DNA from 3 places in the Leifsonia sp. Y862 genome. Region 2 is predicted to be linked to each of the others. Evidence: predicted binding sites of a transcription regulator. Region 2 holds the regulator's gene; each other region holds the start of a gene.
What was found. Region 2 encodes LexA, which represses DNA repair genes until DNA is damaged. Its sites were predicted from a motif close to TCGAACANNTGTTCGA; they were not measured.
Positions count from the first base shown of each region.

Region 1: the regulator LexA is predicted to act here: its motif matches at 5,439-5,454, upstream of AC25Z0_RS08130 (HNH endonuclease signature motif containing protein).
Region 3: the regulator LexA is predicted to act here: its motif matches at 3,702-3,717, upstream of AC25Z0_RS11590 (Rv2578c family radical SAM protein).

Region 1 covers NZ_JBYHFR010000001.1:1,718,414-1,728,212, reverse strand. The annotation lists gene AC25Z0_RS08145 (amidohydrolase family protein) at 1-1,225, opposite strand, end outside; gene AC25Z0_RS08140 (TetR/AcrR family transcriptional regulator) at 1,347-2,024, shown strand; gene AC25Z0_RS08135 (CoA transferase) at 2,066-3,412, shown strand; gene AC25Z0_RS08130 (HNH endonuclease signature motif containing protein) at 3,497-5,428, opposite strand; gene AC25Z0_RS08125 (class I SAM-dependent methyltransferase) at 5,618-6,442, opposite strand; gene AC25Z0_RS08120 (phosphoglyceromutase) at 6,475-7,224, shown strand; gene AC25Z0_RS08115 (ABC transporter permease) at 7,322-8,086, opposite strand; gene AC25Z0_RS08110 (ABC transporter ATP-binding protein) at 8,086-8,940, opposite strand; gene AC25Z0_RS08105 (DUF1048 domain-containing protein) at 8,937-9,305, opposite strand; gene AC25Z0_RS08100 (PadR family transcriptional regulator) at 9,308-9,658, opposite strand.
Region 2 covers NZ_JBYHFR010000002.1:870,840-880,638, reverse strand. The annotation lists gene AC25Z0_RS14170 (ATP-dependent helicase) at 1-291, opposite strand, end outside; gene AC25Z0_RS14165 (SseB family protein) at 331-1,143, opposite strand; gene priA (bifunctional 1-(5-phosphoribosyl)-5-((5-phosphoribosylamino)methylideneamino)imidazole-4-carboxamide isomerase/phosphoribosylanthranilate isomerase PriA) at 1,127-1,873, opposite strand; gene hisH (imidazole glycerol phosphate synthase subunit HisH) at 1,927-2,559, opposite strand; gene hisB (imidazoleglycerol-phosphate dehydratase HisB) at 2,556-3,176, opposite strand; gene AC25Z0_RS14145 (histidinol-phosphate transaminase) at 3,186-4,274, opposite strand; gene AC25Z0_RS14140 (LysM peptidoglycan-binding domain-containing protein) at 4,363-4,683, opposite strand; gene lexA (transcriptional repressor LexA) at 5,057-5,776, shown strand; gene metE (5-methyltetrahydropteroyltriglutamate--homocysteine S-methyltransferase) at 5,950-8,283, opposite strand; gene AC25Z0_RS14125 (methylenetetrahydrofolate reductase) at 8,280-9,293, opposite strand; gene hflX (GTPase HflX) at 9,641-9,799, opposite strand, start outside.
Region 3 covers NZ_JBYHFR010000002.1:300,268-310,066, reverse strand. The annotation lists gene AC25Z0_RS11610 (hypothetical protein) at 1-953, opposite strand, end outside; gene AC25Z0_RS11605 (sensor histidine kinase) at 935-2,113, opposite strand; gene AC25Z0_RS11600 (response regulator) at 2,182-2,835, opposite strand; gene AC25Z0_RS11595 (thymidine kinase) at 2,972-3,595, opposite strand; gene AC25Z0_RS11590 (Rv2578c family radical SAM protein) at 3,726-4,835, shown strand; gene AC25Z0_RS11585 (malate:quinone oxidoreductase) at 4,838-6,325, opposite strand; gene AC25Z0_RS11580 (DUF1801 domain-containing protein) at 6,365-6,814, opposite strand; gene AC25Z0_RS11575 (EAL domain-containing protein) at 6,811-9,258, opposite strand; gene AC25Z0_RS11570 (aspartate-semialdehyde dehydrogenase) at 9,268-9,799, opposite strand, start outside.

The sequences.
Region 1 (9,799 bases), on a different contig from region 2:
GAGTGTCGGTGATGTCGGTCGTTGGATCGCCATCGACGAGGAGGAGATCGGCGCGGAGGCTAGGCGCAATGCGGCCACGGTCGGTGAGGCCGAAGCGACGTGCCGTCGTGGCTGTTGCCGCGCGCAGCGCCTGAACGGGACTCAGGCCGGCGCTGACCAACAGCTGGAGCTCGTGGTGCACGCTCGCTCCATGCGCAAGACCGCCGAAAGATGGCACAGGGACAGAAGCATCTGTTCCGACGAGGATATCGACGCCAGCATCGCTGAGCGCTTTTACGCTCGCGAGAACATCATCGAGGTTTCCTTCTGGGTACTTGTTAAAGCTGCTCTTCAGGGTGGCCAGCCAGGCCTCATCCAGCCGAGACGAGACGCGCGGGTCGGCTGCGAAGGCCGCTCCGGTGAGCCCCATCATGGAGGCGTTCAAGACAGCACAGGGGACGACGAACGCACCGGATCGGGCAATCAGCTCGATAACCTCCGGGGTGCTTGGCTGGTCCATGAACAGGTGGGCAAGCCCATCGATACCGGCATCGATCGCCGACACGGTTGCGTCAATCGCCAGCGCGTGAGCAACGGTGAGGAGTTCGAGCCGGTGAGCTTCTGCCACGCCGGCTGCGACGGTGGCGTGGTCAAGCGAGGGCAGGCCAGGGGCGCCTTCGACGGTCCCGTCGTCAATCATGAACTTGATGTAGTCAGAGCCACTCGTAGCGAGCTGCGGGATGAACGCGACCGCTTCTTCCGGAGTAGTTGAAAACGGCATGACAATGTTCGCCCAGGGGTTCTCGCCACCATCCTCAGTCTCGCCACGTTGGGGCATGGACTTTCCCTCGTGGTCGTCACCGTGTTCGTCGCTTCCTTCATGAGAGAACAACTCGCTGGGGTGTCCGCCGGGAGGGGTCAAGCCGAAGCCAGCCGACCGAACGTCTGCGACGCGATCATTGTTCGTGACGGCTTCACGATTGTGCTTGGTGAGTGCACCCTGCATTTCCAGTTCGGTCGTGACACCGAACGTCAGCGCGAGTGCAAGCGATTCGATCGAGGTGTGCACGTGGGCATCGATGAGTCCTGGCATCAGCGTTGCGCCGCTGACGTCGATGATCTCTGCGTCGGACGGGATTTCCCCGCCTACCGAGAGAATCACCGCACCCTCCAGCACCACGGTGGTGTCGGCGAGGACGGTCTCGCCGTCGAAGATTCTGGCGTTGACCAGGGCTGTCTTGCTCATAGTTCGTTCTCCTGTGCTGGTTTGGGTGAGGATCAAAGAACATGTTCTTCACAAACATGTTCGTGATCACCATACCCGGAGAACCCGGTCGTAGCGAACATGTTCGTGATAGATTTGCCGAATGATTGAGTCAACCCGCCCCGTGAGTCGCCGCGAACGACCTGCAAAGCCGCCTCTGACCCGGGCCGGCATCATTGCAGCCGGGGTGTCGATCCTCGAAACCGAGGGAATGGACAAGGTCACGATGCGCCGGATCGCGACCGCGCTCGACACCGGTGCCGCCTCGCTCTACGTCTATGTGCAGAACACCGCTGACCTCCACGCGCAGATTCTCGACGAATTGCTCGCGGACGTGCGGCCTGGCACGTCCGGCCCGTGGCTCGCGCGCCTGATCGATCTCCTCGAAAGCTACGCGGCAGTGCTTTTCGAGCATCCGGAGATCGCCCGGATCTCAATGTCAACCCACACATCGGGCCCCAACTATCTTCGGCTCGTCGACGCCATCCTCGGACTGCTCGAGGAGGGCGGTGTTCCCGCCGGCCAGGCGGCATGGGGCGTCGATCTGCTCTTCGCCTATCCAACCTTCCTGGCTGCAGAACGAGGCTCACGCACCACGGCGCAACGGACCCCCAACCGTGATCTAGCCGACCTCGCTAGCCACATCGCCTCGGCCGATCCTGCAGAACTCCCACACGTCGCCGCCGCCGGTGCCGAGATCGTTGCGGGCACACCCGCCGAACGCCTTCGATGGGGAATCACCGTGCTCATCAACGGAATCACCACAACCGAACGAGCTTAGCCGCGCCTCGGCGTGCGTGCCCCTGGGCGTAGGCTCGCCGCATGGGCAGCCTTTTTACGAACCTGGCAGCTGCGGTCGTCGATGACGCGGCCGCGCAGCGGGTGCGTGTCGACCCGGGCGAAACGGGCCTCACCGCGCGACTGCGGGCTGGCGAACTGGCGACAGACAGCGTGGCGTTCTTTGCCAGTCAGGCGGGACGCCTTCTGGGGCTGCCTCGGATCACTGTCAATCCGCGCAGGGTCGGCGTCAACTTCAGCAGTTTCACCTATCTGAGCGTCGACGGAGTACCTGCGGCGGCCTGGGCTCCACTCAGTGGGTTCTTTGCAACGGATGACGGGTGGGTGCGCACCCACGCGAATTATCCGCACCACCTGCATCGGCTCTGCGCGGCATTCGGTCTTGAAGCGACCGCGAGCCGTGAGGAGTTCGCTGCAGTGCTGGCGGGGATGTCTGCGGCGGATGCCGAGGCCCTGGCCGTCGCTAACGATGCCCTCTGCGTGCGCGTGCGCCGCCCAGAGGAGTTTGCCGACGTGATCGCTCCTGCGCCGCTGCTGGACTGGAACGTGAACGGCGACGGCGTCGGCGACGGCGTCGGCAATGGCGCCGGCGCGGGCGGTGCTGGTGCACGTGGACTGGCCGGGCGGGCGCCGCGCGTGCTCGATCTCTCGCGGGTGATCGCGGGGCCGACGTGTAGCCGAGCGCTCGCGCTGCTCGGCGCGGACGTGCTGCGGGTCGACCCCGTCGATCCGGCGGAGATCGCCGTGCAGCACATCGATACAGGAGCAGGTAAGCGGTCGATCATGCTCGACCTCCGCCGCGATGTGACCCTTCTCGACGGCTTGTTGGCCGAAGCCGACGTTGTGATTCTCGGATACCGCCCTGGCAGCCTCGACCGGTTCGGCCTCGATGAGCGCAGCCTGCGCGAGCGTCATCCGCGCATCGTGACCGCTTCCCTCAGTGCGTACCCGGCGGGCAGTGCCTGGGCGGAACGCCGCGGATTCGACTCGCTCGTGCAGGCAGCTTCCGGGATCGCGGTCATCGAGGGCGGCACCGACAAGCCAGGGTCGCTGCGAGCCCAGGCACTCGACCACGCCACCGGCTATGTGCTGGCGGGAGCGATCTGCGCGGCACTTGCAGATGGCAGGGCGGCACACATTCGAGCATCGCTGGCCGCAACTGCCCAGGCGCTGATCGGACTAGGCGTTGTCGACAACGCTGAGCAGCCACTACCAACGGATGCCGCCGCACTTGCTTCCGAGCTCGAGACCGTTGACAGTGACTATGGCTCGGTGCGCCGTGCTCGCTCAGTGGTCGATATCGCCGGTCGCGAGCAGGGTCCCGTCGTGCGACTGGGGAGTTCGCGGGCGGCCTGGCTTGAGCCGGCCTGAGACACGCGGTCTGCCTGAGAAGGTGTCTGGCTCCAGATGAGCGCGCGTGCGCTGGGACCAACTGCATTATTGAGACTGCGCTATTTAGAACGGCGGGTTCTCTGGCAGTGGTGTGCGGGATTCCCGTAGCTTTCGGAGTAGTGGCGAACGTGCCAGCGAATTCGTGGGCAGCGGATGCCGGGGCAGTGGATCGGGTGGTGCGTTGATCCCGACGTATCCCGTGGGGGTGGTGACGGTGACGCTGCCGTCTGGGTCTCGCTTGTACCGGATCTTCGTCAGCGTCTTCAACCGGTGATCGGATGGGCAGAGCGGGATCAGATTGTCTTCGTTGGTGAGTCCGTGGTCGCGGACCCACTCCTTGAGATGATCGACGTCGGAGCTGACGGCGAGCCGGTTGCAGCCTGTCCGTGCGCAGGTGCCGTACTTCACGGCGAGCCACTCGCGTTGCGCTTTCGTGGGCCGGTAGCGAGTGCGGTCGAAGGAGAGGATCTCGCCGCTGAACGGGTCGGTGCCCACCCGGCGGAACGCCGGGGCATCGATGAAGAGTTGCGCGGCGGTGACGGGGTCGATGGGTCCGTAGCCCTGCAAGACTGCGGGCTGATCGAATGGGACCGGCTGGCCGGCCTGGGCAGCTGGGCCAGTTTGATCGGTTGCACCGGCAGTGCCCGCGTGGTTGAGATGTCCGTTGTGCCCCACTGGGTTCGTGCCACCGAGCAGCTCATGGATGGGGACGAACAGCAGCGGGCGGACCTTCGCCGCGGTCGGGGTGCCATCGCCCGCGAGCCAGCCGGCGAACAGGTCGGTGCGGATCTGTGCCCGGGTGCGGCACCGGTCCCGACCGGTGCCGGCGGCTCGGGCTTCTTTTGCTTCCTTCTTCGCGATCTTCTTCGCGGTGGCATCCAGTCGGGCGTTGATCCGGATGCCGTCCGCGGCGCTGATCACCGCGAACACGGTGCACATGCCGTCGGTGGCCGGTTCAATGATGACGCGGCGGTCAGCCATCGCGCGTGCGTGGCGGAGTTCAGGGGGTTCGGCGAGAAGTCGTTGCTGCAGGGTGCGGGCTTTGCGTTGGAATGCTTCCGGCGTGAGCTCGGTGGCCTTCGCAGCGAGTTCGGTGTCGTAGTGGGCGATCACCTCGGGGTCGGTCAGCCCGGTGAGATGGTTGACGGCGGCGCGGGCCTGCGCGTATCCGGTGTGACCGGCTTGGAACAGTGCCCAGAGCTGCGGCAGCGACTCGGCGAGCACCAACCCTTCGTGGGCCATGGTCCGCACCTGGTCGGGCGAGCGATGCAAACGCAGACTCAGGTCGGTGGCCGCGGTTCGTTCGGCCAGGTCCAAAGCGTCGGGCTCACTCATCCCGCCGGGCGTCAAGTAGATGCTGAGGTTGTTACGGGCCAGACGGATGACCTCCGCCGCCGCCGCTACCTCCACGGCCAACGACTGAGCGGTCGTGGACTGTGCGGTCTCGGCTTTGCGGAGCGCGAGGTTGATCGCGCCGTGTGCGGACTCCGTTCCCGGGCCACCGACATCGCCGACCAGGACCTGCGCTGCAGCCATCTCTTCAGCGACCGCCTCCTCAGTAGCCCGCTCTGCGGCTTGCGTGGCGGCCACTTGCTCCGCGGCCTGCGCTGCGGCATCTTCTGCGGCCTCTTCCTCGGCCTGCTGCACGTCCCATTCGAACACCCACTTCGAGAGCTGCTTCTCGGCATTGGACCAATTAAAGTCCACGGGTCCGCGCGGCGCCGCAGCGAGCCGAACGACGGTCGCCAGGGCGCGGTCGGCGAAGGAGGATGTGGGAAGAGCCGAAGCCGCAGGAAGCGAGGCGGCGGGAAGAGGGCCGGCGGGAAGGGGGCCGGCGGGAAGCGAAGCAGCGGGAAGTGACGCAGCGGGAGGTGACGCAGCGGGAGGTGGGGCAGCGGGACGAGATGCCGCGGGAAGCGAGGAGACCGAGCGCGTGGAGTGTGAAGAGGCGGGAGTGTTCACCGGCCGTTCGGGATGTTCCAGCGCTGGATCCATACCCCAATTCTAGATCAAATGTTCGAAAGAAGCTAGAGGTTTCCTCATTTTACTCGTATAGTTGTGCCCATGAATCGTTCACCGCCGGCACCACGGCACGCCCCGCCTCGGACATCCGTCACCGCAGGCCACGCGACCGAGCAACCGCACCCGCCACCGCAAACCACGGCCGTCCGGCCGTCGAGCACCCTACTTCCAGACGAATCCCTGCGGTTCAACGGATGCCCACGGCACCGTCAGTTCGCCGAGCTTCCAGCGATGCGGCGAGCCCTGCACAGGCCAGCCCTGCGCCTTGAGCGCCATCACGGTCGCCACCCAGCGCTGCTTTGGTCCATAGGCGGCGAGCGGCGACTGGTGCTGCCAGTGCCGGTCAAGGTCGACCAGTAGCTGGTGAATCCGTTCCCCTGGCACGTTCCGGTGAATCAGAATCTTCGGCAGCCGCTCTGCCACGATCGACGGGCGTTCGAGGTCTGCGAGCCGCAGCGAGATGGAGAAGCGCACCGGACCATGGCGAGTGACATCCACCCAGGCGGCGATCCGCCCGATCTCGTCGCAGGTGCCGTCAATCAGCACGCCGTGATGCTGCAACCGCGGTGCCAGCATCCGCCAGGCCGGCACCACCTCTGACTCGTCATACTGCCTGAGCACGTTGAGGGCCCTGATCACCGCGGGCTTTCGTCCCTTGGCGAGCGGCACTTCGAAACCACCGACAGCGAACGAGACGCGCGCATCGGCAGCGAATCCGGTCGTGCCCGCACGCACCTCGGCGAGCTGGTCGTTCGCGCCCTTCACCCGAGCTGGGTCGATCTCGAGACCGAGCACGGCGACATCCGCTCGCTTCTTCGCCAGGCGGTGGTGTAATTCAAGGCTGGTCACGGCGCTCGCGCCATAGCCGAGGTCGACAACAAGGGGATCATCGGTGTGACGGAGGACGGGGAGGTGACCAACCCATCGATCGACGCGACGCAAGCGATTCGTGTTCGTTGTGCCGCGCGTAATGGTTCCAACAGGCATACCTCTATTGTCCACTCGCTAGAGTGGATGACATGTCTGCCCCATACACTCTCATTCTTCTTCGTCACGGAAACAGCCTGTGGAACCAGCAGAACCTCTTCACCGGTTGGGTGGATGTAAGGCTCAGCGAACAGGGCATCACCGAGGCCAGGCGTGCCGGCGAATTGCTCGCCGAAGCGCAGATCCTGCCCGATATCGTGCACACTTCTGTACTGACCCGCGCCATCTCGACGGCGAATCTCGCTCTTGAGCAGGCCGACCGCGCCTGGATCGACGTCAAGCGCTCCTGGCGCCTCAACGAGCGTCACTACGGTGCGCTGCAGGGCCTCGACAAGGCAGAGACCCTCGAGAAGTACGGTCCAGAGCAGTTCCAGCTGTGGCGCCGCAGCTTTGACGTGCCGCCGCCCGAGCTCGAAGCGGATGCCAAGTGGTCGCAGGTCGGCGACCCGCGTTACGCCGCACTCGGCGACGCCGTTCCCCGCACCGAATGCCTGAAGGACGTCATCGAGCGGATGCTGCCCTACTGGGAATCCGACATCTCCGGCGACCTGCGCGACGGAAAGACGGTACTCGTCACCGCACACGGCAACTCGCTGCGCGCCCTCGTCAAGCACCTCGACAACATCTCGGATGACGACATCGCCGAGCTCAACATCCCGACCGGCATCCCGCTCGTCTACAAGCTGGGCGAAGACCTCATGCCGCTCGGCCCCGGCGAATACCTCGACCCTGAGGCCGCCGCTGCTGGCGCCGCAGCTGTCGCGGCACAGGGCAAGAAGTAGAACGACCTAGCCCGTAAAGACTCCGCCCGCCTCCCTTCATGGGGAGGCGGGCGGAGTTGTTTGGTGACAGTGCGCCTGGCCTGAGCGGCGCTCGACCTCAGCGAACCTTTCGCCGGTAGATTGAGATAGCCCAGGCGTAGGCGACGATGAGGATGCCAATGAGCCAGGCAAGGGCGATCCAGATGTCGCTGCCGACGGGTTGCTCGGCGAACAGCGCTCTGATGGTGTTCACGATCGAAGTCACGGGCTGGTTCTCGGCGAACCATGCGACCGGCCCTGGCATCGAATCAGTGGGCACGAACGCCGAGCTGATGAACGGCAGGAAGATCAGCGGGTAGCTGAACGCGCTCGCACCGTCAACGGTTTTCGCCGAAAGTCCGGCGATCACGGCGAGCCAGGTCAGCGCGAGGGTGAACAGAATCAGGATGCCGGCGACGGCGAGCCAGGCGCCCACGGATGCACCGGTGCGGAACCCCATCACGAACGCGACGCCGATGACGACTGCGACCGAGACCAGGTTCGCAACCAGGGAGGTGAGAACGTGCGCCCAGAGCACGCTCGACCGGGCGATCGGCATGGATTGGAATCGTTCGAAGATGCCGCCCTGCATGTCGAGGAACAGTCGGTACGCGGTGTATGCGACCCCCGACGCAATCGTGATGAGCAGGATGCCGGGGAGCATGTAGTTGATATACGACTCGTCGGATCCCGTGTTGATCGCGCCGCCGAGCACGTACACGAATAGCAGCATCAGGGCGATCGGGGTGACCGCGGTGGTGATGATGGTGTCTGGACTGCGGAGGATGTGACGCAGCGATCGGCCGGTAAGAGTGCCGGTATCGCCGAGGACGTGGGTGGTCATCAGGATTCCTTTCGTGCGGGGACCGTGTCGCCGGCACGTTCGTCGGCGGGGGTGGCGGTCGCATCTGTGTCGGTCTCGTCTGTCTCGCCGGTGTCACCAACGAGGGCGAGGAAGACGTCCTCAAGGGATGGCTGCTTCTCGACGTATTCGACAGTCGCGGCCGGGAGAAGCTGCTTGAGTTCGGCGAGGGTGCCGTTCTCGATGATCGTGCCCTTGTGCAGGATCGCGATACGGTCGGCTAGCTGCTCGGCCTCGTCGAGGTACTGCGTCGTGAGAAGCACCGTGGTGCCCTGGACGGCGAGTTGTTTGATGGTCTGCCACACCTCGATGCGCGCCTGGGGGTCGAGGCCTGTCGTCGGTTCGTCGAGGAAGACGATCGGCGGATTACCGATCAGGCTCATCGCGATGTCGAGCCTCCGTCGCATGCCGCCCGAGTACGTCGCAGCCTTGCGGTTGCCTGCTTCGGTGAGCGTGAAGCGGGCGAGCAGGTCGTCGGCGATCCCACCGGGGTTCTTCAGATGACGCAGCTTGGCGATCAGCACGAGATTCTCGCGACCGGTGAGCACGTCATCGACCGCAGCGAACTGGCCGGTCAGGCTGATCGACTCGCGCACGTCACCGGGATTCGCGGTGGTGTCGAAGCCATGGACAGTTGCTGTGCCCGCATCGGGCTTCAGCAGTGTCGACAGGATTCGCACGAGCGTTGTCTTGCCGGCGCCGTTCGACCCGAGCAGGGCGAGAATACTTCCCGCCGCCACGTCGAGGTTGACGCCCCGCAATACATGTATGTCCTTGAACGACTTCTCAATGCCCTGCACCCGGATCGCCGGTTCGAGGGCCTGGTTGATGGTCATAACTGTTCCTCGCGTTCTGCGTCGTCGATCGCCTTATTGAGGCGAGCGCGTTCCTTGTCGATCCACCGCTTGCCGCTGTAGGCCAGTGCGAATGCCTCGGCGAACTCGACCGGGTCGTCGCCGACGATCGCTCGCACCGGGGTGCCGTCGGTCGCGGCCCGCTCCCACAGGTCGGCAAGGTCGCCGATCATCGTCACCATGGTGTCGCCGTCGGTCACATCGCCCGAGTACAAGAGGTAGCGATGCACAGCGTTCGCCGCGGCGGCGTACGGTGCCGGCAGATCATCCATTCGTGCCTTGGCCTGCTTGTACTGCTTTTTCTGCTCGAGCGAGCCGGTGACGGCCTCGATCCATTTCGCAGCCATGGTTACTCTCCTTCTTCGTTCGTACGTTCGATGTGGTGATGGAGCTGTTCGATGCGTTCTGCGAGGAAGCTCCAGGTCCTCCAAAACTCTTCGAGGTACTCGCCGCCCTGCGCGTTCAGCGAATAGACCTTGCGCGGCGGCCCCTTCTCAGACGGGACTTTCTCCACGTCAACGAGGCCGCGCTGCTCGATCCTGAGCAGCAGCGCATAGATGGTGCCCTCGACGATGTCGGAGAAGCCCTCGTCGCGCAGCCGTGCCGTGATCTCATAGCCGTATGCAGGTCGCACGGCGAGGATTGCGAGGACGATTCCCTCGAGAGTGCCCTTGAGCATTTCGGTCGCTTGCTTGCCCATGAAACCCTCCCTTCCACTACTCAGTGATGCTGCTATTCAGTGTTACTGCTATTCAGTGTTACTGACTACTGGTAGCTAGTTTCACCGAGTAGTGGCGATCGCGCAAGGGGTGAACGAAAAAAATGTGAATGCAATTTCCGC
Region 2 (9,799 bases):
GGTGCCAGGCGTGGCGGGGGCCGGCGCGAGCTGAGCTGAGCCGACCTGAGCGGAGCCGGCCGCAGAGGCGTCGCTGCCCCGCTGTGCCGCGCTGGCCCGCGCAGCGAGCCGGTCGATCGCCCAGAGGAATGCCGCCAGGGTCTTCCCTGAGCCGGTGGGGGCAACGACCAGGGCATGCGATCCGCGGGAAATGGCATCCCAGGCACCGAGCTGCACGTCGGTGGGAGCGGCGAACGCCTCGCCGAACCATGCCAGGGTCGCAGGCGAGAATCGGCCGGTGATCGGGTCCATGTCACCATCCTGAACGACTCCCCTGACATTCCCTAAGGATTACACCGAGGAGATCAGCTGCACCTTCAGCGAGTCAACGCCGGTTGCAATGGCGTCGTCGGCAGCCCACCGGCTGGCCAGTCGCGCGAGCACGGTATCCAGCTCCACCTGCGTGAGCCCCTGCACCAGTTCGAGTCGCACGATCAGTTCAGGGCCGGCAAGCCGGGCATCCGGGTCGCCGGCAACGAGTTCGACCCCCAGGACGGCGAGTTCAGATGCCACCGATTCCCGGAACGCGTTCGAGACAGCGATGCTCGCATAGCTCGGTGTCCAGGGCTTGGACTGGGCGATCGCCCAGAGCGCCGGCCGCCGGATCACGAACTCGGTCTCCGTCGTCGGGTCGAGCACGACAACGTCGGTGTTCTCCTGCGCAGCGGCCAACGCGACCGTCACCCCATTGGAGGGCACCGGCCTGGCAGCTGGGTCCCATGCCTGCATGGCGGCAGCGGAGGAGAAGACCGGAAGCACATTGCGCCCGTCTGGCCCCGCGACCGTGATGATCGAGAGCTCCTGGGTCTTGTCGATCATGTGGCCATGCTCGCCGACGCCCGCTTCGCCCAGTTCGGCGATCAGCGGGATCAGCAGGCGAGACTCACGGATCGCGTCGATGACACTCTCTTCGCCGGCTTCGCGGGAGCGAAACGCGAGGATGGCTGACACCAGCTGCGCCGGTGCGCTGCCATCGTCGTCGGCGTGAGTATTCGGCGTGAATTCGCGGCCGGCCCACGGCTGGCCGGCCGAATCGGCCGGACCGGCCGAACCGTCTGGGCCGCCGGGGGCTCCCGTCGAGCCGAGATTACGAGCCGGAGACATCCAGCGCCTGGCCGAGCGTGAATGCGCCAGCGTAGAGTGCCTTGCCGACGATGGCGCCCTCGAGTCCCTGCGGAACCAGTTCGCGCAGTGCCACGAGGTCGTCGAGGCTGGAGATACCACCGGACGCGATGACCGGGCGGTGCGTGCGGTCCATCACCTGGCGCAGCAGGTCGATGTTCGGGCCCTGCAGGGTGCCGTCCTTGGTGACGTCTGTGACGACGTAGCGCGCGCATCCGGCTTCTTCGAGGCGGTCCATGACCTGCCAGATGTCGCCGCCGTCTTTGGTCCAGCCGCGTGCCGCGAGGGTGGTGCCGCGCACGTCGAGCCCGACGGCGACCGCCTCACCGTACTGGGCGATGACGCTGGCAGCCCATTCGGGGTTCTCGAGCGCTGCCGTGCCGAGGTTGATGCGCTTGACGCCCGTGCTGAACGCCGCTTCGAGCGAGGCGTCGTCACGGATACCGCCGGACAACTCCACGTTCACGCCGCGAACCTGCTTGATGACCTTCTTCAGGACAGACGTGTTGTTTCCTCGACCGAACGCTGCATCCAGGTCGACCAGGTGAATCCACTCGGCGCCCTGGGCTGCCCAGTCGGCTGCCGCGTCAACGGGATCGCCGTAGCTGGTCTCTGTGCCTGCTTCGCCCTGCGTCAGGCGCACTGCCTTGCCGCCGGCTACGTCAACGGCCGGAAGCAGAACGAGACGCGGGGTTTTGTTGAACTCACTCATTGGATTTCCTTGATTGTGGGGTGCCGCTGGCGCGACCAGACGAACTCTCGATACTACCGTTTGAGCGATCCGAGCCAGTTCGTGAGCAAGCGGATGCCGGCTTCGCCCGACTTCTCCGGGTGGAACTGCGTGGCGGTGAGCGGTCCATTTTCGACGGCAGCCAGGAAGGGCCCGCCGTGGTCTGCCCAGGTCAACTGCGGAATCGGGAACGGAGGCATGACCTCGAGCGACCATTCCTGCGCGGCGTAGGAGTGCACGAAGTAGAACCGCTCGTCGGCGATTCCACGGAAAAGAACGGAATCGGCATCCGGCGTGACGGTGTTCCAGCCCATGTGCGGCAGAACGGGCGCCTTCAGCTCTGTGACGGTACCCGGCCATTCGCCGAGGCCGTCAGAATTGACGCCGCGCTCGACGCCGTGCTCGAAGAGGATCTGCATACCAACGCAGATGCCGAGCACCGGGCGTCCGCCCGACAGTCGGCGGTCAATGATCTCGTCGCCGCCGACCGCCTTCAGAGCGTCAACGACGGCGCTGAAGGCACCGACGCCGGGAACCAGCAGCCCATCCGCTTCGAGGGCGAGCTTCCGGTTCGACGTCAGCGTGACATCGGCACCGGCCAATTCCAGAGCCTTCACCGCGGAGTGGACATTGCCCGTTCCGTAGTCAAAGACGACAACGTTGGTCATAATGCACCCTTGGTGGACGGGACACCGACGACAAGCGGGTCGAGGGCCTTCGCCTGGCGGAATGCTCGCGCGAACGCCTTGAACTCCGCCTCGGCGATGTGGTGGGGGTCGCGGCCGCCCTGCACGGTGACGTGCACGGTCAGGCCGGCGTTGTAGGTAATGGCCTCGAAGACGTGGCGCACCATCGACCCGGTGAAGTGCCCACCGATGAGGTGGAATTCGAACCCGGCAGGCTCGCCGGTGTGCACGAGGTATGGACGGCCGGAGATGTCGACGACGGCCTGCACGAGCGCCTCATCGAGGGGAACCAGTGCGTCGCCGTAGCGGGAGATGCCTGCCTTGTCCCCGAGGGCCTGCTTGATGGCCTGGCCGAGCACGATGCCGATGTCTTCCACGGTGTGGTGCACGTCGATGTCGGTGTCGCCATTCGCTGTCACGGTGAGGTCGGTCAGCGAGTGCTTCGCGAAGGCGGTCAGCAGGTGGTCGTAGAACGGCACAGACGTGTGAATGTCACTGACACCCGTTCCGTCGAGGTCGATCGAGAGAACGATGCTGGACTCGCTCGTCTTCCGCTGCAGGGTAGCGGTGCGGTGCGAGGCGACAGGAAGTGAGCTCATGTCGCTAGTTTATTGGGCTTCGGGCGCGTCGACACGCGCGATTGCGTCCAGGAAGGCAGATGACTCCGCCTCGGTCCCCGCCGTCACCCGCAGGTGGTTCGGGATTCCCACGTCACGAATCAGGATGCCCTCATCCAAGAGCGCGAGGAACGTCGCGTGCGGGTCCTTCACACCACCGAACAGCACGAAGTTGCTCCAGCTGCGGTGCGGCGCATACCCGAGCTTCTCCAGCTCAACGACCAGGCGGTCGCGCTGTCCCCTGATCTCGTCGACCATGGCGAGCATCTCGCCGGAGTGGGCGAGCGCGGCATTCGCGGCAGCCTGCGTGAGCGCGGACAGGTGGTACGGCAGGCGCACCAGGCGGAGCGCATCGGCGACGGCCGGATCGGCGGCCAGATAGCCGACGCGAGCACCGGCAAATGCGAACGCCTTGCTCATCGTGCGAGACACCAACAGGCGCTCCCGGCCCGGCAACAGTGTCAACGCACTGGCCGCACCGACCGGCGCGAACTCTGCATAGGCCTCATCAACCACGACGATGCCGGTGGTGGCGTTGTAGACCGCTTCGATGGTGTCGAGAGAAAGCGGGGTACCCGTCGGGTTGTTCGGCGAGCACAGGAACACCAGATCGGGATTCGTGCGCTGCACCCAGTCGGCAGCAGTCTCAGGAGAGAGCTCGAAATCGGCATCGCGGTCGCCGGCTACCCAGCGGGTGCCGGTGCCCGACGCGAGAATCGAGTACATCGAATAGGTGGGAGCGAAGCCGAGCACCGTTCGCCCAGGCCCGCCGAACGCCTGCAGCACCTGCTGGAGAACCTCGTTGGAGCCGTTCGCCGCCCAGATGTTGTCGCGGGTGAGTCCGTGACCGAGGTAGCGAGCCAGACCGTCCCGCAGTTCGGTGAACTCGCGGTCTGGGTAACGATTGACCGTCAGGATCGCACGGGCCAGTGACGCGACGATGTCATGCGCGACAGCCTCTGGGATGGGGTGCGTGTTCTCGTTGACGTTGAGGGCAACGGGGACGCTCTTCTGCGGAGCGCCGTATGGGGTCTGACCACGGAGGTCATCGCGAAGGGGAAGGTCATCGAGGCTGGTCACTCGCCCAACTTTACCGTTGGGAGGTGAGAGCACCTCTCAGCTAAGCGTGGCGGCGCACCAGGCGATGCCGCCCGGCGAAACGTCGCGCCTAGAAGGACGCAGGCAGAGCCAGCCGCTGGCCGGGCTGCACGTCTTCACTCGCCAGTTGGTTGAGGTTGACGATGTCGGCAATGACGTCACGCGGGTCGGCGGCGGGTGCCAGTGATTCGGCAACTTCCCAGAGGGTCTCCCCCGCGGAGATCGTGATGTAGGCGAAGTCGGCCGCACCGGAGGCCGTGCCGGCCCCTGAGGCCTCTGCAACGCCACCGCTCAGGGCAAGGAAGAATGCCGCCGCAACAAGAGGAGCGGCTGCGAGCGTCGTGAAGACGACGCGACCCCGCCGCGTCAGACGCAGGCGAGTTGTCGCCACGGCGGGACGTGGGGTTGTGGCTGGTGTGATTGGTGTTGCTGTGGGTACCCCGCCAAAGGGCGAGACGGTGGAACGTGTTCCGATGCACACTACTGCGTTCATGTCGAACCTCCAGGTAAGGACGTACCCGGCTCTCGGCCGGGAGAGCCAGGTACGAATCTATGTTCCGAATATATATTCGATTATTCGAACAATCAAGCATGTGTGCGGTTGTTACCAAAAAGAAATGTGCGACACACTCGAACAAACGTTTGCCGAATAGGGGTGTGCCAGATACAGTTTCGATTGTTCGGTTGTACTCAACCAGACACCACCGACATTCAAGCGGACGTGCCATTCGCACAGCGCACCACAGGCATGAGAGGCGAGGACAGTGACGCAAGACACCAGCAGTTCACGCAACAAGAACGACAAGGTTGGCGCGAGCGGCACCAGGCGACGGAAGAGCCTGAGCGAGAAGCAGCTGGCTATCCTCGACTTCATCCAGCGCTCAGTGAGCCAGCGCGGCTACCCGCCGAGCATGCGCGAGATCGGCGATGCCGTCGGACTCGCGTCGCTGTCGAGCGTGACGCACCAGCTCAACCAGCTGGAGCTCAGCGGATACCTCCGCCGTGACCCGAACCGTCCTCGCGCCCTCGAGATTTTGATCGAGATCCCGCAGGCGCCGGAAGACGCGACCATCGCCGAGCAGGAGGGCTTCCCCAGCGCCCAGATCGGTGACGCCGCAATGGTGCCGCTCGTCGGCCGCATTGCTGCCGGCATCCCCATCACAGCCGACCAGCAGATCGACGAGATCTTCCCGCTCCCCCGCCAGCTGGTGGGCAAGGGCGACTTGTTCATGCTCAAGGTCGTCGGCGAATCAATGATCGACGCCGCCATCTGCGACGGCGACTGGGTTGTCGTGCGCCAGCAGAAGACTGCAGAGAATGGCGAGATCGTCGCCGCCATGCTCGACAATGAGGCAACGGTCAAGGTCTTCAGGCAGCGCGACGGCCACACCTGGCTACTCCCCCGCAACAGCAACTTCGAGCCCATCGTCGGTGACTTCGCCGAGATCCTCGGCAAGGTCGTCGCGGTACTCCGCTCCGTCTAATCCCGCTGCTGCCTAATACCGCTGCTTCTGGAGGCCCGCCAGGGCCGTCTCGAAACCAGCACCGGCGAGGTCTCGAGACACCCGCTGACGCTCGCTCCTCGACCAACGACACATGGTCCCGGCTGGAATTCCAGCCGGGACCATTTCCATGTGTGGCCGCGCCACCGCCGCGATTACGCGGAGACAGCGACCTCTGACGCGGCGCGCACGGCGCGCGTCGCCTCCAGGATGTTGCGGAGCGAGTCGACCGTCTCGTCGTAGCCGCGGGTCTTCAGGCCGCAGTCAGGGTTGATCCAGACCTGTCGGCCGGGGATCGACTCCAGCGCCCGATTGATCAACTCAGTGACCTCTGTCACGCTCGGCACGCGCGGCGAGTGGATGTCGTACACGCCAGGGCCGATGCCGTGGTCGAATCCGCTGCTCTGGATGTCACTGACGACCTCCATGCGCGACCGGGCGGCCTCGATGCTGGTGACATCGGCATCCAGGTTGCGGATGGCATCGATGACGACCCCGAACTCCGAGTAACAGAGGTGCGTGTGGATCTGCGTGACGGCAGCCACACCGGCGGTCGCCAACTTGAAGGAGCCCACAGACCAGTCAAGGTAGTCGGCCTGGTTCTTCTTCTTGAGCGGGAGCAGCTCGCGCAGTGCAGGCTCATCCACCTGCACAATCTTGATGCCGGCGGCCTCGAGATCACCGATCTCGTCGCGGAGGGCCAATGCCACCTGACGGGCCGTCTCGCCGAGGGGCTGGTCGTCGCGCACAAAGGACCACGCCAGGATGGTCACCGGTCCGGTCAGCATTCCCTTGACGGGCTTCTCGGTGAGCGACTGCGTGTAGACCGACCAGTCGACGGTGATCGGCTTCGGGCGCGACACGTCGCCCCAGAGGATCGACGGGCGCGTGCAGCGGCTGCCGTACGACTGCACCCAACCGTTCTGGGTGACAGCGAAGCCATCGAGGTTCTCAGCGAAGTACTGCACCATGTCGTTGCGCTCCGGCTCTCCGTGCACGAGAACATCGAGGCCGATCTCCTCCTGCAGCTCGACGACCCTGACGATCTCTGCACGCATGAGGGCGGTGTACTCCTCGAGGGTCAGCTCGCCCTTGTTCAACTGGGCCCTGGCGCGCCGAATCTCTCCGGTCTGCGGGAACGACCCGATGGTGGTGGTCGGCAGGAACGGCAGCCCGAGAGCCGCGTCCTGTGCCGCGACCCTCGCGGCGTAGTCGCCGCGGTTGAAGTCCGCGTCCGTCAGGCCGGCTGCGCGGGTGCGCACGGCACCGTCACGCACGCCAGGGGCGGCAAGGCGGGCGGCCAGGGCAGCGGATGCCGCATCCAACTCAGCCTGAATCGCCGCCGTGCCGTCGGCGAGGCCCCGCGCCAGGGTGGCCACCTGCGCCACCTTCTGGTCGGCGAAGGCCAGCCAGCTGCTGAGGTCGTCGCCGAGCTCTGACTCGTCTTCAACGTCGTGCGGCACGTGCAGCAGCGACGTCGAGGTGGACACGGCGACGCGCGGGCTGAGCTCGGCAACAGCGGCCACCGTGTTGAAAGCTGCGGCGAGGTCGCCCCGCCAGATGTTGTGACCGTCGATCACACCGGCGACAAGTACCTTGTCGGCCAGGCCTGCCACGGCTTCCGGCACCTGCCCGCGAACGAGGTCGAGGCCGATCGCCTCGATGGGGGCCGCTGCGAGCACGGGGAGGGCGTCGTCGAGGCTGCCATACGGCGCGGCCACGAAGATCGCGGGGCGCTGTTCCAGTCGTCCGAGCACCGAGTAGGCGAACTGGGCGGCCCCGTACACCTCACTGCTGGGAACCTCGATGCTCTCGCTGACGAGAGCCGGCTCGTCGAGCTGCACCCACTGTGCACCGGCATCCGCCAGACGGGCGAGCAGCGCGGCGTAGACCGGGATCAGGTCGTCGAGTCGCGAGAGCGGCACGAAGCCCTTTGGGGCGTCGTCGCTCGGCTTACTGAGGGCCAGCAGCGTGACCGGGCCGACGATGACGGGCCTGGTCAGGTAACCGGCGGCGGCTGCCTCCTCGAATTCACGCACGATCCGATCGCTCGCGAGGGTGAAGTTGGTCTCAGGGCCAATCTCCGGCACCAGGTAGTGATAGTTCGAGTCGAACCATTTGGTCATTTCGAGCGGCAGGTTGTCGCCCTCACCGCGTGCCAGCGTGAAGTAACCGGCGAGGTCGATGCGGCCGTCTGCGTCGACCAACCCAGCGAAGCGGGCGGGGACGGCGCCCACTGTCACTGCGGCATCCAGCACCTGGTCGTAGTACGAGAATGACTCGGGGATCGAGGAGTCATCCCGGCCGAGACCCAGTGCAACGAGGCGGGCGCGCGTGGCCTCGCGGAGGTCAGCCGCGGTCTGCTCGAGGGTGGCCTCGTCGATGCGACCGGCCCAGAAGGCTTCAACAGCCTTCTTCAGCTCGCGGCGGCGGCCGATGCGCGGGTATCCGAGGATGGTGCCTGTCGGGAATGCGGGAGTGGTTGTCATGCTGGTTCCTTGACTGTTGAGGCAGATACTGCGGTGGTGGGCTGTCGGTCAGATGGCTGGTAGTTGGTGGGGAGGGCCCCGGCCCGTTCGAGCACCGAGAGCACCGTGCGGTGCTGGTTGAACGCGTACAGGTGCAAGCCGGGGGCGCCGCCGGCCACGAGCTCCTGCGCAAGGGCGGCGGCGTGCTGGACGCCGATCTCTCGTTTGCCCTCGTCGGTCGGCTCGATCTCCAGCTGGATGGAGAGCTCAGAGGGCAGCTCCTCGCCGGAGAGCTGCAGGATGCGCGTGAGCCTGGCCGGGCTGGTCACCGGCATGATGCCGGGCAGGATGGGGAATTCAACGCCAGCTTCCCTAGCCCGCTGGATGAAGCTCAGGTAGTGATCGGCGTGGAAGAACAACTGCGTGATGGCCAGGTTCGCTCCCGCCGCTTGCTTGGCAAGGAGCGTGTCGATGTCCTGCGAGGTGGAGCGGGAGCGCGGGTGACCGTTGGGGAACGCGGCGACGGCGACACGCACCTTGTCGCGCTCCGACTTCACCGCCCTGGCGCCAGGGAGCCCTGGGATGACGCTCTCGCTGTATGGCACCCGCTCTGCCTGTACACGGTGGATGAGCTGCACGAGCTCCCCTGCGCTCTTCAGATCGCCAAGGAAGGGCTCTCCGTCGACGGTGCCCTCAGGGGCGTCGCCGCGGAGGGCCAGGAAGCTGCGGACGCCGGCATCCAGAAATTCGCGAATGAGCTGGCTGGCCTCTGCGTGCGACGAGCCGACGCAGGTGAGGTGGGCCATCGGTTCGACGCCGGTGGCATGCAGGATGTAACTCAGGACTTCGAGAGACGCGGTGCGGGACGAACCGTTGGCGCCGTACGTCACGGAGATGAAGTCTGGCCTGGCCGCCGCCAGCCTGTCGATCGTCTCAGTGAGAGCGGTCGCTGCGGCATCCGTTCGCGGCGGGTAGAGCTCGAACGACACCGGAACGCGGCGAGGACAGTCAGGGTCCGTCGTCGTAGTCATAAAACCTCATTCGGCATAAGCGCTGCCGCGGCCGGGCAGCCGCGGTCCACCAGCGAAATGCTGGTGAATTGTCGCGGGCGGGTGCCGGGCTCGGCTGTCGCTCCATGCCGATCGGATTGGTCCGGTCGGCAACGATTGGAGCGACTCTAACAACACCGAAGTCGAATGAAAAAGGGTGTGACAGATTGTTTCGCGCGGAGTACCGCGGGGCTGAATCTGGACGTGCGGGCGCGCCGAAGCAGCCCCGCGGGTCAAGCGCAGCTACGCGGTAGCTGCAGCACCAGCGAAGCTGCGGGCGACCCGCGCAGCGCGGTCACGCCGGGGGAAGCCGGGCGTGATGGCGCCGGCTAGGCCGTGATGGCCTCTACGCGCGCAAACGGCGCGAACTGTGGCTGGATCTCCGGGGTGACCATCGCCCGCACCTGGGTGCCGGCCTCCGCGTACTCGGTGGAGAGCACCTTGCCCTGGTCGTGCAGGAGAGCGATGAGGTCGCCGCGCTCGTACGG
Region 3 (9,799 bases), 570 kb from region 2:
GCTGCCACCATTTGTGCGAGAGAGTCGACGTCGAATGATGGATGGTCCCCGCCATCGTCGAGCAGGATGACTTCGATGCCTCGCGCTCGCGCCCGTCGCGCTGCGTCGGTCAGCGGCTCACGGCAGAGCGAACGAGCCCTCATCGCGTCGCGCAATCCGGCCTCGACCAGCAGGCAGTCCGCCCGCTCTGCATCGCCGGGCTCATGCTGGTTGGCGAGCCGTTCAAGGGCCGGACGCGCCAGCGCGTTGATTCGATCCAGCTGGGCCTTGCGCTCCATGATGGCGGCAGTCTGGGTGGCCTCCACTTCCGCTCGGCGAAAACGTGCGATATTCAGCGCTGCCAACGTGCGTGCAGTGCGCTGGACGCTCACCGCGACCAGCGTTCCGGCCAGCAGTGTTCCCGCATGTCGAATCACGAGATTGACGCCGACAGAGACGCCCAGATCGTTCACGGAGGCCCAATAGATCGTGATCGCAGCCATGGCGGCGTACCCGAACCATGCCAACCCCCCACGACCGCGGAGCGCCATCACGAGGAGCACCATGGTGATAGCACCGAGATGCCACTGCGAAAACGGATTGCTGGTGCTGGTCGGCAGCTGGAAGAACCTGAGCAGCATCGTGACGGCGCAGAGTGCCAGGATGACCCACGCACGTTTCACGGGCATCCGGATGCCCACATCTCCCATCAGCCCATATGCAGCCAGGGCCGCCGCAATGAAGGCGGGGATTTCCAGCACCAGCCCAGCGCGCGGATCGTCGTCGGTAAACGCCAGTACCGCGTGCACCGCGATGAAGAAGACCAGGATCACTCGCGCCGTCGGCAGCGAGATGCCCAGCATCTCAAAGGTCGAGCTGGGCTCAGTACCAGCGGATGCCTCGGCGCTGGCAGCTGGTCCCTCGGCGTGAGGCGCGGCCTTCTGGCCTGCTGATCTCAGCTTGCTGCCGACCATGAGACCTCCACCTCAGTGCCCTGTCCCGGTTGCGTGCGCACCAGAGCAGCTCCCCCGTTCACGCGCTGCATGCGACCAATAATGCTCTGGGCGATTCCGAGACGCTCAGCCGGAACTGCCGACAGGTCGAAACCGACACCGTCGTCGCTGACCGTGATGCGCAGCCCTGAACCGGACATCTGTGCCACGATCGTGCGCCGTACCGGACGGCTCAGCGTTCCCTGGGCGCTGGCGAGCGAATTACGGATGGCCTCACTGACCGCGCCGAGCATCGCGGTGGCAGCCGCGGAGGGAATCACGCTCGAATCGACGATGTCGTGGCGGAGGACACTCTCCTCGTCGAGGTCTTTCACCGCTGTCACCAGCCGAGCAACGAAGTCATCCCCGCGCACTGTCCGGTCAAGGTGCGGCACACCGAGCGCGTCGAGCTGGGCGAGCGTTGAGGAGGCATGCCTCGACAGCACATCGCTCGGCACGGCACTGCGCCCCGCGAGCAGCAGGGTGGAGATGACGCTGTCGTGCACGATGGCATCGATATTCAGGCGTTCCTGTTTGCGCGACACCCTGGCAGCTCGTTCCGCATAATCACGGCGCGCGGCAACAACCGCGGCGTCGAGCCGTGCAGCCGCAAGCTTGGTCGACAGCGCGAGTCCAACGACGACGGAGACCAGGAGCAGCGAATAGAGAGCATCCTCGAAACCGGTGAGCGCAGCATTCGGCTGCGCCGACGCTCGCCCCCTGATCACCCCACCGAGTGCGCACATGATGCCGGCGTAGCCCCAGATGATCCGTGTATCGCGGGTGACGGCCACAACGCAGAGCGCCGGCAGCCCCGTGAACGTGATGATCCACGGCACGTCGGCATCGGCCGGAAACCGCCCGCCCGGAAACGCGAACGCGGCAACAACGGCGAAGAAGAAGGTGCTGGCGCTCACCATGGCCAGTGTCCGCATCACGGAAATCGGCGCCCACTGTGACATCACGCCAAGGGCGAGAGGAATACCGAGTACCAGCAACCACACGGCGATCGCCGTCGCAGCCGGGTACACGCTGAACTGCGCGAAGACCGATGTCACGGAGAGACCGCCGAACACCAGGGCGATCAAGCCGATCGCGGCGTATAGCGTGCGCGTCATCCGCTCTGTTGCTGTTCCCGTCACCCGCCGGGCTCGACGCTGGCGGCCAGATCGACGCGGTCGACGATATGAAGCGGCCGCAGCCGGGCCGGTCACCGCTGGCCAGGCATGGGCAGGATGCCGTCCTCCAGCGCTCGCTTATACAGGTCGATCTTGGTACTCGCCGGCCGACCGACCCGCTCGTACTTTGACCGGACGCGACGAATGTAGTCAACAACGGTCAGCTCTGACAGCCCGGTGCGGCTGGCAACCAGCGGAGCTTTCGCCCCCGCCGCGTACAGCGACAGGACTTCCCGCTCTCGGGGGCTCAATGCGGCATCCGCCAGGTCGGGATCTCCGTCCAGGGCTGCGGCCCACTCCGTGGACAGGATGGGCTCCCCCGATGCCGCCCTGGCCACGGCGTCAAGCAGCACGGCTGTCGGCTCAGATTTGCGCACGACGCCCAGTACCCCGCCCCGCGCAGCAGCACGCATCAGGTTCGCGTCGTCTCCGCCCGTGAACGCCAGCACCTGGGCACCGCTCGCGCGGAGTCGCTCTACGTTGTCGGACACCATCGACCCGTCGGACAGACGAAGATCAAGGATGACGAGGTCAACGCCTTCCATGGCAGCCCTGGACTCAAGCAGGTTCGTCACACTGTCCGTTGTCGCCACCACGACGATGTCGGGGATGGTCGAAAACAGATCCGCGAAACCTCTCACCACTATCTCGTGGTCGTCGATCAGAGCCACACGGAAACTGGCCATCAGGTCTTCCCTCCTGCGCGTCGTGACACCCACATGCCACGGATGCGACACTCCGTTGCACTCAACCTAGGGCACGATGGCCACCAGCTCACAGCGGGAGACGGAGAATGTCTGGGCAGGAGACGACGTGTCGGCCCTACGACGCCCGGCGGCGATCGTTCAGGATGCCGCCGCTCTCTTCGAGATAACAGGCTCCACAGAGCGATTCGTACGTGACCATGTCGCCGTCGATCGCAACCTGGTTGCCGTCGAAAACGAATCGTTCGTTGATCTTCCGGCCGTTGAACACAGCCTTACGCCCGCAGCGGCAGATCGTCTTCAGCTCTTCGAGGCTGTGCGCGATCTCCAGGAGACGGCGGCTGCCAGGGAATGCGACAGTCTGGAAATCGGTGCGGATGCCGTAGGCAAGCACCGGAACATTCTCCAGGATTGCGATTCGCAGCAGGTCGTCGACCTGTTGCTCTGTAAAGAACTGGGCCTCGTCGACGAGCAATGCGCTGACGTCGAGCCCCGTGGTCGCGAGCACACCCTGGCGGTGAGTCTGAAACAGGGCGTAGACGTTGGCGGTCGGCGACATGAGGAAATCGACGTCGCGAGTCACTCCGAGGCGAGACACGATATGGGTATCACCCCTGGTGTCGATCGACGGCTTTGCGAGCAGCACGCGATGACCACGTTCTTCGTAGTTATATGCGGCCTGCAGCATGGAAGTGCTCTTCCCGCTGTTCATCGCTCCGTATCGGAAATAGAGTTTCGCCATTTGCGAATGCTGTCCGTTCTGGGTTGTGGGTGCTCGCGCGCGCCGCCGGTGCCAGGCAGCCCGTTTTACATTACTCGATCCCCCTTGAGCTCACCTTGCTTAAGATTCGAAGATGTGTTCGAATTGGACAATGAGATGGAGCAGCCAGGAACTACAGACAGAGCAGGCGGGCACCCTGCCGGGTCTTGCCAGGCTCAACAACCTGGTGCGCAGCGTTCAGACGCCGGAGTTTGCCGGCATCACTTTTCACGAGGTGCTCGCGAAGTCTGCGCTCAATCGGGTGCCAGGGCAGAGCGCCATGCCCTTCGGCTGGACGATCAATCCATATCGCGGCTGTTCGCACGCCTGCACATACTGTTTCGCGCGTCCAACACACACGTACCTTGATCTGGACTCAGGGGCCGACTTCGACAACGAGATCATCGTCAAGGTCAACGTCGCTGAGGTGCTCCGCACCGAGCTGGCCAAGCAGTCGTGGGGCAGACAGGGCGTGGCTCTCGGCACCAACACGGATCCGTACCAGCGCGCAGAGGGCCGCTACCGGCTCATGCCGGGCATCATCGCGGCCCTTGCCCACTCGGGGACGCCATTCAGCATCCTGACCAAGGGCACATTGCTCCGCCGCGACCTCGACCTGATCGCTGAGGCCGCAGAGCATGTTCCGGTGGATCTCGCCATGTCGATCGCCATCTACGACGACGAGCTGCAGCAGTCGGTAGAGCCAGGCACGCCAACGACCAAGGCCAGGCTTGCGACGGTGACCGCCGTCAGGGAGCGAGGGCTCGAGTGCTCGGTGTTCCTCATGCCGATCCTGCCGTTCCTCACCGACACCAAGGCGCATCTCGACGACGCCCTGCGCCAGGCGAAGGCCGCGGGAGCAACATCGGTGGTCTACACCGCGCTGCACCTGCGGAGCGGCGTCAAGGACTGGTACATGAGCTGGCTGGCGCGCGAGCACCCTGAACTGGTCACCCGCTATCAGGAGCTGTACCGCACGGGAGCGTACGCCCCCAAGGACTACCGCACCTGGCTGGCCGCACGCATCAAGCCGCTCATTCGCGCCAACGGGCTTGAGCGCAGGCACGAGCAGCGGATGCCTGACGTTCGGTCGTCAGCGCTCGGCGGGATGCGAGACGCCAACGGTGAGCGTCGCGCAGCGTTGCTGAACTCGATGTCGCCGAACTCAGTGTCGCTCATTGCGGAGGAGTTGCCCCCAGAGCTATCGCCGACGCTGTTCTGAGATTATGCGGGCAGGTGCAGCGCTGCTGCGGTTGCGGCCAGCGACGCCGCTGCCGCCTCCGGATTGCGGGACAGCGTCGTACCGAGGCTCGGCACCATCTCCTTCAGCTGCAGCTCCCACTCGACGTACTCCTCAGGGAAGCACCGCTTGAGCAGGTCGACCATGATCGGGGCGGCTGTTGATGCTCCCGGCGATGCCCCAAGCAGACCGGCAATGCTTCCGTCGGACGCCGTGATGACCTCGGTGCCGAACTGCAGCACGCCCCCCTGCTTGGCATCCTTCTTCATGACCTGCACACGCTGGCCGGCCGTGATCAGTTCCCAGTCGGCGAGCTTGGCCGTCGGCATGAATTCCTGCAGGGCCTTCAGCTTCTTCTGGCGCGTGGCGACGAGTTCTCCGGCGAGATACTTCATCAGGTCGAAATTGTGCCTGGCGACCGCGAGCATCGGACCGATGTTGTGGGCGCGAATGGAGAACGGCAGATCGAACCAGGTGCTGGTTTTCAGGAACTTGGGCGTGAAACCGGCGTACGGACCGAACAACAGCGATGCCTCGCCGTTCACGACACGGGTGTCGAGGTGCGGAACAGACATGGGCGGGGCGCCAACGGCCGCCTTGCCGTAGACCTTTGCCTGGTGCTTCGCCACGATGTCTGGGTTGCTGGTTTTCAAGAACTGACCACTGATGGGGAACCCACCGAAGCCCTTGATCTCGGGGATTCCGCTCTGCTGGAGCAGGGCGAGCGCGCCGCCCCCTGCACCGACGAACACGAACCGGGCGTTGACCGTCTTCTTGTAGCGGCCGACGAGGTTCATCAGCTTGACGCGCCAGGTGCCGTCGCTCTGCTTCTTGAGCCCGGTGACCTGGTGGTTGAGGTGAAGGGCGGCACCGCGCTTGGTCAGGTCGTCGAACATAAAGCGAGTGAGCGCACCGAAATCGACGTCGGTGCCTGACTCGATCCGCGTGGCTGCGATCTTCTGCTTCGGGTTGCGCTTCTTGGTGAGGAGCGGCGTCCATTCGCCGATCTTCGCCGGGTCGTCACTGAACTCCATGCCCTGGAACAGCGGCTGGTCTTTCAGCACATCAACGCGCTTCTTCAGGTACTCGATGTTCGCCTTGCCGTGCACGAAGGTCATATGCGGCGTCGCATTGATGAACTTCTCCGGTTCGGGCAGCGCGCCGATTGAGACGAGGTGCGCCCACAGCTGACGGCTGATCTGGAACTGCTCGTTGATGCTGACAGCCTTGTCAGCGCTCACCGTGCCATCCGCCGATTCCGGCATGTAGTTCAGCTCGCAGAGCGCGGCGTGGCCGGTACCTGCGTTGTTCCATGGGTTCGAGCTCTCCTGGGCAACAGCGCCCAGTCGCTCGTAGACCTCAATGGTCCAATCTGGCTGCAATTGCTTGAGGAGAGTGCCAAGCGTGGCACTCATGATTCCGCCGCCAATGAGGACGACGTCGACGGGGGCCTGAGAATTCACGCTTTTCAGTCTATCGAGGCAAAGCTGTGCGGCCGCACGAACGCGCGGTCAGCGCGGTCGCTGCCGCTCGTACTGGGCGATGAAGTCGTCGACGGAGACGGATGCCACGGTGCGGGCGATGATGTCAAGGTCAAGATCGGCCAGTGTCCTGAAGCGCAGGCAGCTCTTGCCCATGTCGAGCGTGAGCCCGGTTGCGGCCCACTCAGCTTTGAATGCGGCATCCGCTTCTGGATAGCTGTGAAGACCCATCAGGTACAGGGAGTTGTAGTTCTTCTGGGCAGCGAGGCTGACGTAGGCCAGTGGCTGTGTGTTGTACGTGTTCGGAAAGCGCGCCAGCGGGACGACGAAGCCCGGCATTCCCCAGTACATGCCGAGTTCGTACCCAGCGGGCATCGCATCCCACAGCGTCTCGATGACCGGATACAGGACCGCACGACGGTCTGAAGTGAGGTCGGCAAAGTAATGCTCAACCTCGGCAGGCACGTGCGTTTTCTTCATTCCTCCAGCGTACTCGCGAGCCCCAGGGCGCCCGCCGGCACGAGGGCGAGGCCGCCGTGGGTGTTCAGGCGCTCAAGGGTCTGGCTCAGACTCTGGGGAACGCCGTAGTGGAAGCCCTGCGCATTCCGGATGCCGAGCGCCGTCAGGTGTTCGGCCATCGCCTGGTTCTCCACCCCTTCGACGATCATCGAGTACTCAAGCTTGTCGCCGAACCCCTGCAGTGCCGTGAGCACCTCTCGCTGCCGGATGTCGTCGAGGTCGTCGATGAGGCTCTTGTCGATCTTCAGGATGTCCATCGGGATTCGGACCAGCGAGTCAACGGATGAATCCTGCGATCCGTAGTCATCCACTGCGATCATGATGCCGAGATCGCGAAGATATTCGGTGTGGGCGCGAACAGGCTCAGACACCATCGCCAGCGATCCCTCGTTCAGCTCGAGACAGATGGTGATGTCGGAGTAGCGCTCGGCCAGTTCTTCGATGAAGGTGCCCACTCGCCCCGCCAGCACCTGGGGCGCGTCGATATTGATCGTCATGCAGGCAATGTGGCGATCAATCGCCCTGAACTGGGCGGCGGCGGCCATCGCCTTCTCTGATACCTGCACCGTGAGCGCATCCATACGGCCGAGGGCCTTGGCCTTCTCGATCAACATCGACGGCGAGATCGAACCCAACTGCGGGTGCGTGTACCGCACCAGGGCCTCGAACGCCCAGATTCGGCCGGTGAGCAGATTGACGATGGGCTGGAATGCGACCTCAAGCAGGTCTTCCTCGATTGCCCTGACCACAATGTCGTTCACCTCGAACGAGCGGTGGTTCGCGATGTTCAGGCTGCTTGACTTCGTGGTGCCACCCTGCCGGGTTGAACGGCGATTGCGCTTGATGGCGAGCATCGCATTGTCGGCGTCAGCCACGAGTTGCTTGAGGTCGGTCTCCCTGTGGGCAGAGTACGCGAGCCCGACACTGAGCACGGGAGTGACTTCCAGCTCTCCGATAGTGAGGGGAGCGCACGCCTCTGCGATGATCTCTTCAGCCAGCAACCTGGCATCCGCCAACGATGACAGCTGGGTGAGGGTGATGACGAATTCGTCGCCGCCGACCCTGGCCACAACGTCACGGGCCCGCACTGCTCGTGTCAGCCGCGCGCCAATGTTGCGGAGAAGCTCGTCGCCCACCTGGTGGCCGTGCTGGTCATTCATCCGCTTGAAATTGTCGAGGTCGATGAACATGACGGCAATGGCCTCCGCGTATTCGCGGTTGTCATTGATGTTGGCCAGCGCCTCCTGGAACGCGCCATAGTTCGGCAGCGTCGTCAGCGAGTCGGTTTGTGCGCGCAGCGTGAGTCCGCCGATGTTGTGCCTGCCCTCTGTCACGACGTCCGCTGTGCGGGCGAGCGCGATGAGAGCATGGCGGTCATCGATGGTGAACGCGCCATCCATGGCGTCGCGGCGCGCAACGACGTACTGGCGCCTGCCCATGGTCAGGACGACGGGCACCCCGATCTCGCCTGATCGCGGAGGTTCGTCCCGCACTTCGACCAGTTCGGCACCGATGGCGTCCGCCGCGACCCTGCATAGTTTTCGTGCCAGGCGCGCGGATGCCTCAGCTTCGGAGATCGCCGCGAAACCGACCATGTTGTTCGCCCTGGCGGTGAGCCTGTTGCTGGAACTGAGGGCGCTCGTCCCTGCGATCAAGCCGTTGAGACGACGGCGCATGATGTTCATCGAGACCGGGAGCTTGATCGCCACGGCCGTCGCCGTCAGTGCAAGGAGCACGACGACGGTGTTGATTGCCGTTGCCCCTTCCCCGTTGTTCAGGAGGACGACGCCGTACTCACTCCGAGATGCGATAACGCCTCCAGCCAGCGCACACCCGATGAACGCCAACGCCGTACGGGTCGGCGAGAGCAGCGACCGCCCGTCGAGATCCGGTGTGTTCTTCGTGAGTCGCATACGCAACACCTCGATGATCGTGATGAAGAGGACGTAGTCGCTACACGCGATGGCCATCGCCCAGAAGACGTCCATTCCGTGGTTCTGAAGCACGAAGGCGAGGCCGGCGGTCATCGCAGTTCCGATACCCGCAAGGCCAGCGCTGTAGAGCGCCACAGACACATGACGCGTCCTCACGAGAATGATCGCCATCACGCCAATGACGATGACACCAATGCTGATGAGCTCAGGTACAACCGCCACCAGAGCGGGGAACGCCAACACCGGCAGGCTGAGCACCGGGGTACGGTGCCTGACGCTGCCGACCCTGATCCACAGAACCTCCAGCGTCGCTGCGCACACCGCGCCCACAAATGCGACCAGCCACTGCCAGGATGGCCCCGCGACCAGCAGGACGAGTGACGCAGCCACCATGATCACGGCCAGTCCAGCGACAATGCTGAAGGCGACGCGCTTCACGCCTCGCGCCTGGGAATACCCATTGACGGGCATGGGATGCTGCTAGACCGCGAGCAGGTCGGCTGCGACAAGTTCTGCGATCTGCACGGCATTCAGAGCCGCGCCCTTTCGCAGGTTGTCATTGCTGATGAACAATGCGAGACCGCGGTTGTTCGGCACGCCGGGATCTTGCCGGATGCGGCCGACGAACGACGGATCCTGGCCTGCGGCCTCAAGGGGGGTTGGCACGTCAGTGAGCACGACGCCAGCCGCGTCGGAAAGGAGTTCCTGGGCGCGAGCAACAGAGAGCGGATTGGCGAACTCAACGTTGATCGACAGTGAGTGGCCCGTGAACACCGGGACGCGCACGCACGTACCGCTGACCAGCAGGTCGGGGAGCTCAAGGATTTTGCGGCTCTCGTTGCGCAGCTTCTGCTCTTCGTCTGTCTCGAACGAGCCGTCGTCGACAATGTTGCCCGCCAGCGGGATCACGTCGAACGCAATGGGGCGCACGTACTTGACGGGCTCTGGCATGGTGACGGCACTGCCGTCGTGCACGAGCTGCAACAGGTTGGTGTCTTCTGCGGCGACGCGC